DNA from 2 places in the Streptococcus sp. E17BB genome. Region 2 is predicted to be linked to the other one. Evidence: predicted binding sites of a transcription regulator. Region 2 holds the regulator's gene; the other holds the start of a gene.

Region 1 (4,429 bases), on a different contig from region 2:
AAGCCGTCTGTGCTCCCAAGAGGCTCAAACCGATAACGGCAGAGCAAACACCTATGGATAATTTACGAATGCCGTATTTATTTTGCTTATCAAAAAGTTTTTTCATGAACAGCTCCTTTTATATTGATAGCGTTTTCTTTTTTGTCATTTACCATTCTAGCAATTTTCAACTCTTTTGTCAACATAAATATTCTTAATAGAACATTTATAAACTATTTCCTACTATTTACATTAATCCAGAGCAGAATAATCGCTTCAAGAGAGCTAAATTCAAGACAGATAGGACAATCTATCAGATTATTTTAAAGAAGCCTTTTACTGAAAATTATTCAAAAAACCAAATAAATATATATTATCTTATTATTTTTGTTCGACTTTGTTCAAAAAAATAGCGCTCCAAATGGAGCACTATTGTCAATGAATTAAAGTGAGTTTGTATCAATCTTGATACCAACACCTTGAGTTGTGGTGATGGTCAAGCTAGTGATATAAGTCCCTTTAGCAGTTGCTGGCTTAGCTTTGATGATTGTGTCGTGGAAAGCTTTAACGTTTTCAACGAGTTTATCAGCTTCAAATGATACTTTACCAACAAGAGCTTGAACGATACCAGCCTTGTCCGCACGGTAAGTGATTTTACCACCTTTAGACTCTTCAACAGCTTTAGCAACATCCATAGTTACTGTACCAGTTTTAGGGTTTGGCATGAGGTTACGTGGACCAAGGACACGACCAAGACGACCCACAACAGCCATCATATCTGGTGTTGCGATAACCACGTCGAAGTCCAACCAACCACCGTTGATTTTTGCAACGAGGTCATCTTCACCAACAAAGTCTGCACCAGCAGCTTTAGCTTCTTCAGCTTTCGCACCACGAGCGAAAACCAAGACACGAGCAGTTTTACCAGTACCGTTTGGCAAAACCATTGCCCCACGGATTTGTTGGTCAGCTTTACGAACGTCGATGTTAAGGTTGTAAGCCACTTCAACAGACGCATCAAATTTTGCGAAGTTTAATTCTTTAGACAAAGCCACAGCTTCTTCAACGCTGTATGCTTTTGTGCTGTCGATTTTTTCAAGAGCAGCACGCAGTTGTTTGCTTTTTTTAGCCATTTGTTATTCTCCTTGTAAGTCTGATAATTAAGGTCGGGAAACTGTCCTAAAACAAATTAGTCAGTCACAGTGAATCCCATAGAACGAGCAGTACCCTCAATCATACGCATAGCAGCTTCAAGGTTAGCAGCGTTCAAGTCAGGCATCTTAGTTTCAGCAATTTCTTGTACTTGCGCACGAGTAACTGTTGCTACTTTAGTTTTGTTTGGTGTACCTGAACCTTTTTCAACACCTGCAGCTTTCTTCAATAGAACAGCAGCTGGTGGTGTTTTACAGATGAAATCAAATGATTTATCTTCATACACAGAGATAACAACTGGGATAATCATACCAGCTTGATCAGCTGTACGAGCGTTGAACTCTTTAGTGAATCCCATGATGTTGATACCGGCTTGACCAAGCGCAGGACCAACTGGTGGAGCTGGAGTAGCTTTACCCGCTGGGATTTGCAATTTAACGAGTTTTTCGACTTTTTTAGCCATAATATAAAATCCTCCTATTGTGGTTCTCTCGGTAATTACAGATTTTTACCTCCCACAAGTATGACAAGCATACCAGATTAGTCTACCAAAAAATGAAAGCTTTGTAAAGTATTTCGCACATTTTTTATTTGTAATGGCGCTGATTTAACAAATTGTCTGGTAGGTCATGAAATGACTTGCCCTGATGGTAATTACTGAATTTCCCTAAAATGTAATTGTAGGCATCTAGCTTACTCTCATAACGGATGTAGGCATCCATCGCACGCTCATCACCCGTTTCTTCTATCACTTTTTTAGTTTCAACCATAGCCATATCATTTATCATCACTTGAGTGTGAACCCATTCTTCAAAATCGGTTAAAAATTGTTCAGCCATTGCCACAATTCCTCCTACAACAATAAAAATAGAGCCAGTCCGCTGACCAGCTCTTCTCTGCCACCACCGAGAATTGAACTCGGAACTGAGCATTACCATTGCTCTATTATACCATTTAACTATAGCGGCGACTACCTATCTATCATACTATAACTTTACTATTTTGACAAGAGATTTTATTAAAAAATTTTTCAAGCGCTGAAAACCCTAATAACTCCGCCATTTCCCAAACATCTCACCCACTATATATTGTATTCTAAAAAAACATCAACCCTATATCTTGTGTTTTTTTCGTCTTTTTGGTATGATTGGAGGGTATTACTTTTCAAGGAGATTGATATGGCTAAAATCACTGTCTTTACCAAAAATAACTGCATGCCCTGCAAAATGACCAAAAAATTTTTAACCGAAAATGGTGTGGATTTTGAGGAAATCAATATTGAGGAGCAACCTGAAAAAATCGATTACGTCAAAAGTTTAGGATTTAGTTCCGCTCCTGTGATCGAGGCTGGCAATATCGTCTTCTCTGGCTTCCAGCCCGCCAAACTTAAAAAGTTAATTTAAGATGAAACTCGTTTTCTTCACGATTACGGGACAAACCAGACGCTTTATCGCTAAGTTGAACATGGCTGAGCAAGCTCTGGAGCTGACACCTTCAACCATGGTCACCCTAGACGAGGAATTTATCCTTGTCTGCCCAACCTATGAGGATGGTGTGGATTATATTGATGATTTTTTAGATGACCACAAGGCACAGCTCAAAGGTCTTATTGGTATTGGCAACCGTAACTTTGGTCCAGACTTTTGTCATCTGGCCAAGCGTTATGCCACTACTTATCAGGTCCCCCTACTTTACACATTAGAATTTAACGGCACGCCAGACGATGTCGAATACGTCAAAGGAATTTTACAACATGAGTCTTAAAGATTTAGGCGATGTGTCTTACTTCCGCCTCAACAACGAAATCAATCGTCCAGCCAACGGACAAATCCCTCTTCATAAGGATAAAGAAGCCCTAGACGCTTTCTTCAATGAGAATGTTATCCCAAACACCAAAACCTTTACCAGTATGGTGGATAAGGTGCAATTCTTGCTTGATGAAGACTACCTAGAACAGGAATTTATCAGCCTCTACAGTCCTGAATTTATCGAAAGCTTGGCAAAACAGCTCAAGGATGCGAACTTCCGCTTCCAGTCTTTCATGGCAGCTTATAAGTTCTACCAACAGTATGCCTTAAAGACCAACGACGGCGAATTTTATCTGGAATCCTTTGAGGACCGGGTTTTGTTCAACGCTCTTTACTTCGCTAATGGTGATGAGGAACTGGCACGCACCTTGGCTGACGAGATGATTCATCTGCGCTACCAGCCGGCAACCCCATCTTTCCTCAACGCTGGTCGTAGTCGCCGTGGGGAGCTGGTGTCTTGCTTCCTGATTCAAGTGACGGACGACATGAACGCCATCGGTCGTTCCATCAACTCTGCTCTGCAATTGTCCCGTATCGGTGGGGGCGTAGGCATCTCTCTATCAAACCTCCGCGAAGCTGGAGCGCCAATCAAGGGCTACGCTGGAGCTGCTTCTGGTGTTGTTCCAGTCATGAAATTGTTTGAAGACAGCTTCTCCTACTCCAACCAGTTAGGGCAACGTCAGGGGGCTGGTGTTGTTTATCTGGATGTTTTCCACCCAGATATCATCAATTTCCTATCGACGAAAAAGGAAAATGCGGACGAGAAAATCCGTGTTAAAACCCTATCTTTGGGGCTGACTGTACCAGACAAGTTCTACGAGCTGGCTCGTAAAAATGAGGACATGTACCTCTTCAGTCCTTACTCTATTGAGCGCGAGTACGGTGTGCCATTTAACTACATCAACATCACCGAGAAATACGATGAGCTGGTGGCCAATCCAAACATCACCAAGACCAAGATTAAGGCGCGTGATTTGGAGACCGAGATTTCCAAACTTCAACAAGAATCTGGCTACCCTTACATCATCAATATTGACACGGCTAACCGCAGCAATCCTATCGATGGTCGGATTATCATGAGTAATTTGTGCTCTGAGATTTTACAGGTTCAAAAAACCAGCCACATCAATGATGCTCAGGTCTTTGAAACCCTTGGAACAGATATTTCTTGTAATTTGGGCTCGACCAACATCGTCAACCTGATGACATCACCTGATTTTGGCAAATCCGTGCGTGCCATGACGAGGGCTTTGACCTTTGTTACGGATAGCTCAAGCATTGAAGCTGTCCCAACCATCAAGAACGGTAACGAACAGGCTCACACCATCGGTCTGGGAGCTATGGGACTGCATTCCTACTTTGCTCGTCATCACATGCACTACGGTAGTCCAGAGTCTATTGAGTTTACAGACATTTACTTCATGCTTCTCAACTACTGGACCTTGGTGGAATCTAACAACATCGCCCGTGAGCGTGGCACTAGCTTTGTC
Region 2 (4,429 bases):
GCTGTTGATAGTATGCCTGATAAGCCTTGGACAGATGACCAGCGTCATAAGATTCTGATGACAACTGTTGGGAAAATCATCTTTAACAAAGTTATCCCAGATGACCTGCCTTATCTGCAAGAGCCAACGATGGCTAACCTGACTGATGGGACACCAGATAAGTACTTCCTGGAATCAGGTCAAGATATTAAAGCTGTTATTAAAGCTCTGCCATTGAACCAACCATTTAAAAAGAAAAATTTGGGGCATATCATTGCAGAGACTTTCAAACGCTTGAGAACGACAGAAACGTCTGCCTTCCTTGACCGCTTGAAAGACTTGGGTTACCATCATTCTACCCTTGCTGGCTTGACGGTTGGTGTGGCGGATATTCCTGTCATTGACAACAAGCAAGAGATTATCGAACAAGCGCACGACCGAGTGGAGCAGCTTAATTTGGCCTTCCGTCGTGGTTTGATGACCGATACGGATCGTTATATCGCTGTTACGACGACTTGGCGTGAGGCCAAGGAAGCTCTGGAAAAACGCTTGGTTGAAACCCAAGATCCGAAGAACCCAATCGTTATGATGATGGACTCTGGAGCTCGTGGTAACATCTCAAACTTCTCCCAGTTGGCCGGTATGCGTGGTCTGATGGCGGCGCCAAACGGTCGTATCATGGAATTGCCAATCCTGTCTAACTTCCGTGAGGGTCTGTCGGTACTCGAGATGTTCTTCTCTACCCACGGTGCTCGTAAGGGAATGACCGATACCGCCCTCAAGACTGCGGACTCAGGTTACCTGACTCGCCGTCTGGTTGATGTGGCGCAGGATGTTATCATTCGTGAGGATGACTGTGGAACTGATCGTGGCTTGACCATCACAGCCATTACCAATGGTAAGGAAGTGACCGAGACCCTTCAAGAACGTCTGGCTGGTCGTTACACCAAGAAAACAGTTAAGCATCCTGAAACAGGTGCGGTTATCATCGGTCCTAATCAGTTGATTACGGAAGCTAAGGCGGCTGAAATCAGCCAAGCTGGTGTTGAAGAAGTCACCATCCGTTCCGTCTTTACATGTAACACCCGTCACGGTGTCTGCCGTCATTGTTACGGTATCAACTTGGCGACTGGTGATGCGGTTGAAGTTGGTGAAGCAGTTGGTACTATCGCCGCTCAATCTATCGGTGAGCCTGGTACCCAGTTGACCATGCGGACCTTCCACACGGGTGGTGTGGCCTCAAACACCGACATCACCCAAGGTTTGCCACGTATCCAAGAAATCTTTGAAGCCCGTAACCCTAAAGGGGAAGCGGTCATCACCGAAGTTAAAGGTGAGGTGGTACAAATCGATGAGGACGCTAGCACTCGGACCAAGAAGGTTTACGTCAAAGGGCAGACTGGCATGGGTGAGTACCAAGTACCGTTCACTGCTCGTCTGACAGTCAACGAAGGTGACTTTGTCAACCGTGGTCAAGCGCTGACAGAAGGGTCCATCCAGCCAAAACGCTTGTTAGAAGTCCGTGATACCCTTTCTGTAGAGACCTATCTCCTTGCAGAAGTACAAAAAGTTTACCGTAGCCAAGGGGTAGAAATCGGTGATAAACACGTTGAGGTGATGGTGCGTCAAATGCTCCGCAAAGTACGTGTCATGGATCCAGGGGATACAGACCTTCTGCCTGGTACTCTTATGGACATCGCAGACTTTACTGATGCCAATGCGGAGTACGTGATTGCTGGACAAATCCCAGCAACCGCTCGTCCTGTGCTGATGGGAATTACCAAGGCCTCTCTGGAGACTAATTCCTTCCTTTCTGCCGCATCCTTCCAAGAGACAACTCGTGTCCTCACTGATGCCGCTATCCGTGGTAAACGTGACCACTTGCTGGGTCTCAAGGAGAATGTTATCATCGGTAAGACCATTCCAGCTGGTACTGGTATGTTCCGTTATCGTAACATTGAACCTCAGGCAGTCAACGATATCGAAATCTTAGAAGATATTGCACCAGTTGAGGTTACCGAAACTGTTTCAGAATAGTTCTGACAAAACTTATCTTGCTTAGGCAAGATAGGTTTTTGTTTTCTAGTGTTTAGGGGTATTTTATGTTATAATAAAACAAATAAAGCCATCAAGGAGGGGACTATGCGTTGTCCGAAATGCCATTGCACCAAATCAAGTGTTGTCGATAGTCGTCAAGCGGAAGAAGGCACAGCCATCCGTCGTCGCAGGTCTTGCGATGAGTGTCAAAATCGGTTCACAACTTTTGAGCGATTGGAAGAAATACCCTTGTTGGTGATAAAAAAAGATGGGACGCGAGAAGAGTTTTCCCGGGATAAGATTTTTAACGGTATTTTGCGTAGTGCCCAGAAACGCCCTGTCTCTAGCGATGACCTAGAGGGGGTTGTTGACCGCATCGAGCAGTCTTTGCGTCAGACCTTTGAACGTGAGGTTCCCTCGACCCATATCGGCAATCTTGTTATGGATGAGCTGGCAGAATTAGACGAAATCACCTACGTTCGTTTCGCCTCTGTTTACCGGAGCTTTAAGGACGTTGACGAGATTGAGGAATTATTGCAACAGATTACTAAGAGGGTTCGTAGCAAGAAGGGACGGCGTTCCGATGAAGCCTAACGATACCTTCTCCTATCTAAAAAATAACTGTGTCTACCCTGATCAGGCTAGTTTGTTACAACTTTATCAGCCGCTTATGGGTGCAGACGCTTATTTGGTGTACAATTATCTGGTTCATTTTTTTGATAATGGCAGAGCATTGCACCCTTTTACCGAACTGCTTAACCACTTGCAGTTTGGATTTGACCGTTTACGGACTGCTTTTGATAAACTGGGGGCTTTAGGTTTAATCAAGTTTTATCAACACCATCAAACCTATCTGATTAAGCTTAGTAGCCCCTTGGATAGGGAAAGTTTTCTGAATAATGCTGTTTATCGTAGCCTGCTAAGCAGCTATATCGGGGAAGTTGCTGTGGAAGATTTACAAATGACCTTGCCAGTCGAGGCCGTTGATCAGACCAAACGTTTTTCAGAAGTATTTTCTGATCGCGGAGAAGTCTATCATCATCCCAAACAAGCTGATATTAACTTTGATCTCGAGCATTTCAAGCAGCTGATGAGACGAGATGGTCTCTACTTTGACAACGAACAAACGGATGTCTTAGGTCTTTATCATTTTGCTGAGGAGAATGGTCTGACCTGGTTTGATACTTATCAGTTAGCCAAAGCCACAGCAGTTAAGGGTCAACTATCACTGGTTCGCTTGCGTGCTAAACAGGAACAACAAGAGCAACCGAGTCAGAGTACTGGTCTAACTCGTGAGGAACAAGCTGCTCTAAAAACGGCGCAAAGCCATGCTCCAGAAGTTTACCTGTCTACCTTGAAAAAAATGAGAAAGGCGATGGTCACCGATCAGGAGCGTCAGTTGCTACGCGAATTGGCACAGATGGGCTTTTTAGATGACGTGATCAATCTCATGGTGCTCTACACCTTACAACGCACCAAGTCTGCTAATCTTAACAAGGTTTATTTGATGAAGATTGCCAATGATTTTTCCTATAAGGACATCAAAACAGGAGAGCAAGCTCTGCTTTATTGGCAACAAAAGCCACAGTCATCCGCTAAACCAAAGGCCGGCAGCAACCCTCAAACCAATGTGCCAAGCTGGAGTCATCAAGACTATAAAACGGAGTCCAGTCAAGAAGAACAAGAGCAACTAGAAGAGCTAAAACGTCAGATGTTGGGACAATCAGGAAGGGAGGAATAAGATGAAAAAAATTGGAGACACCTTATCAAGTAAGATGCCAAAATTTTTGCAAGACCAAGAACAGGTCTTACAGGATGTTCTGGCTCATCCTGATGTCGCTAACTTTATCGTGACTCATCAGCTGGATCGGGCAACGATTGAACGAAGCCTGCCCAAATTCAACCAGTACCGCCAAGAAAAAGAGCGTTTCATCAGCCAATCACCAGACTATTTAGCCAAAGGTTATGAGCCAATTTTGGTGATGAATGAGGGCTATGCTGATGTGACCTATCGTGAAACAAAAGAACTGATCCATCGTCAGCAACAAGTAGAGGCAACAGACCGTATCAAGCTTATCAATCTCCCAAAATCCTATCAGTACATCAGTTTTTCAGATATTGATTTTAGTGATCCTAACCGTATTACGTTATTGGCAGAGCTGAGTCAGTTCTTGCAAGCTTATCCAAATGTTCAAAAAGGCATTTATCTTTACGGGAATATGGGAGTAGGGAAATCCTTCTTGCTAGCTGGTTTAGCTAGAGAATTGTCCGTTCAAAAAGGTGTGGCAGTGACTATGCTTCACTACCCTACCTTTGTGGTTGATGTCAAAAATGCCATCTCGACAAGCTCTGTTAAGGAGAAAATTGATGATGTCAAGGCTGCTCCCGTTCTGATATTAGATGATATCGGTGC

The links. Region 2 encodes NrdR, which represses ribonucleotide reductase genes. Its sites were predicted from a motif close to ACACNATATATNGTGT; they were not measured.
Region 1: nrdH (glutaredoxin-like protein NrdH) is a predicted target of NrdR. The motif match lies at 2,210-2,225, and genes of this name have one in related genera.

Annotation. Positions count from the first base shown of each region.
Region 1 covers NZ_JBGTZC010000034.1:12,919-17,347, reverse strand. The annotation lists gene ACERC7_RS08580 (discoidin domain-containing protein) at 1-106, opposite strand, end outside; gene rplA (50S ribosomal protein L1) at 423-1,112, opposite strand; gene rplK (50S ribosomal protein L11) at 1,169-1,594, opposite strand; gene ACERC7_RS08565 (DUF1912 family protein) at 1,719-1,970, opposite strand; tRNA gene ACERC7_RS08560 (tRNA-Thr) at 2,029-2,099, opposite strand; gene nrdH (glutaredoxin-like protein NrdH) at 2,310-2,534, shown strand; gene nrdI (class Ib ribonucleoside-diphosphate reductase assembly flavoprotein NrdI) at 2,536-2,895, shown strand; gene nrdE (class 1b ribonucleoside-diphosphate reductase subunit alpha) at 2,885-4,429, shown strand, end outside.
Region 2 covers NZ_JBGTZC010000005.1:12,752-17,180, forward strand. The annotation lists gene rpoC (DNA-directed RNA polymerase subunit beta') at 1-2,016, shown strand, start outside; gene nrdR (transcriptional regulator NrdR) at 2,122-2,610, shown strand; gene ACERC7_RS01955 (DnaD domain protein) at 2,600-3,757, shown strand; gene dnaI (primosomal protein DnaI) at 3,759-4,429, shown strand, end outside.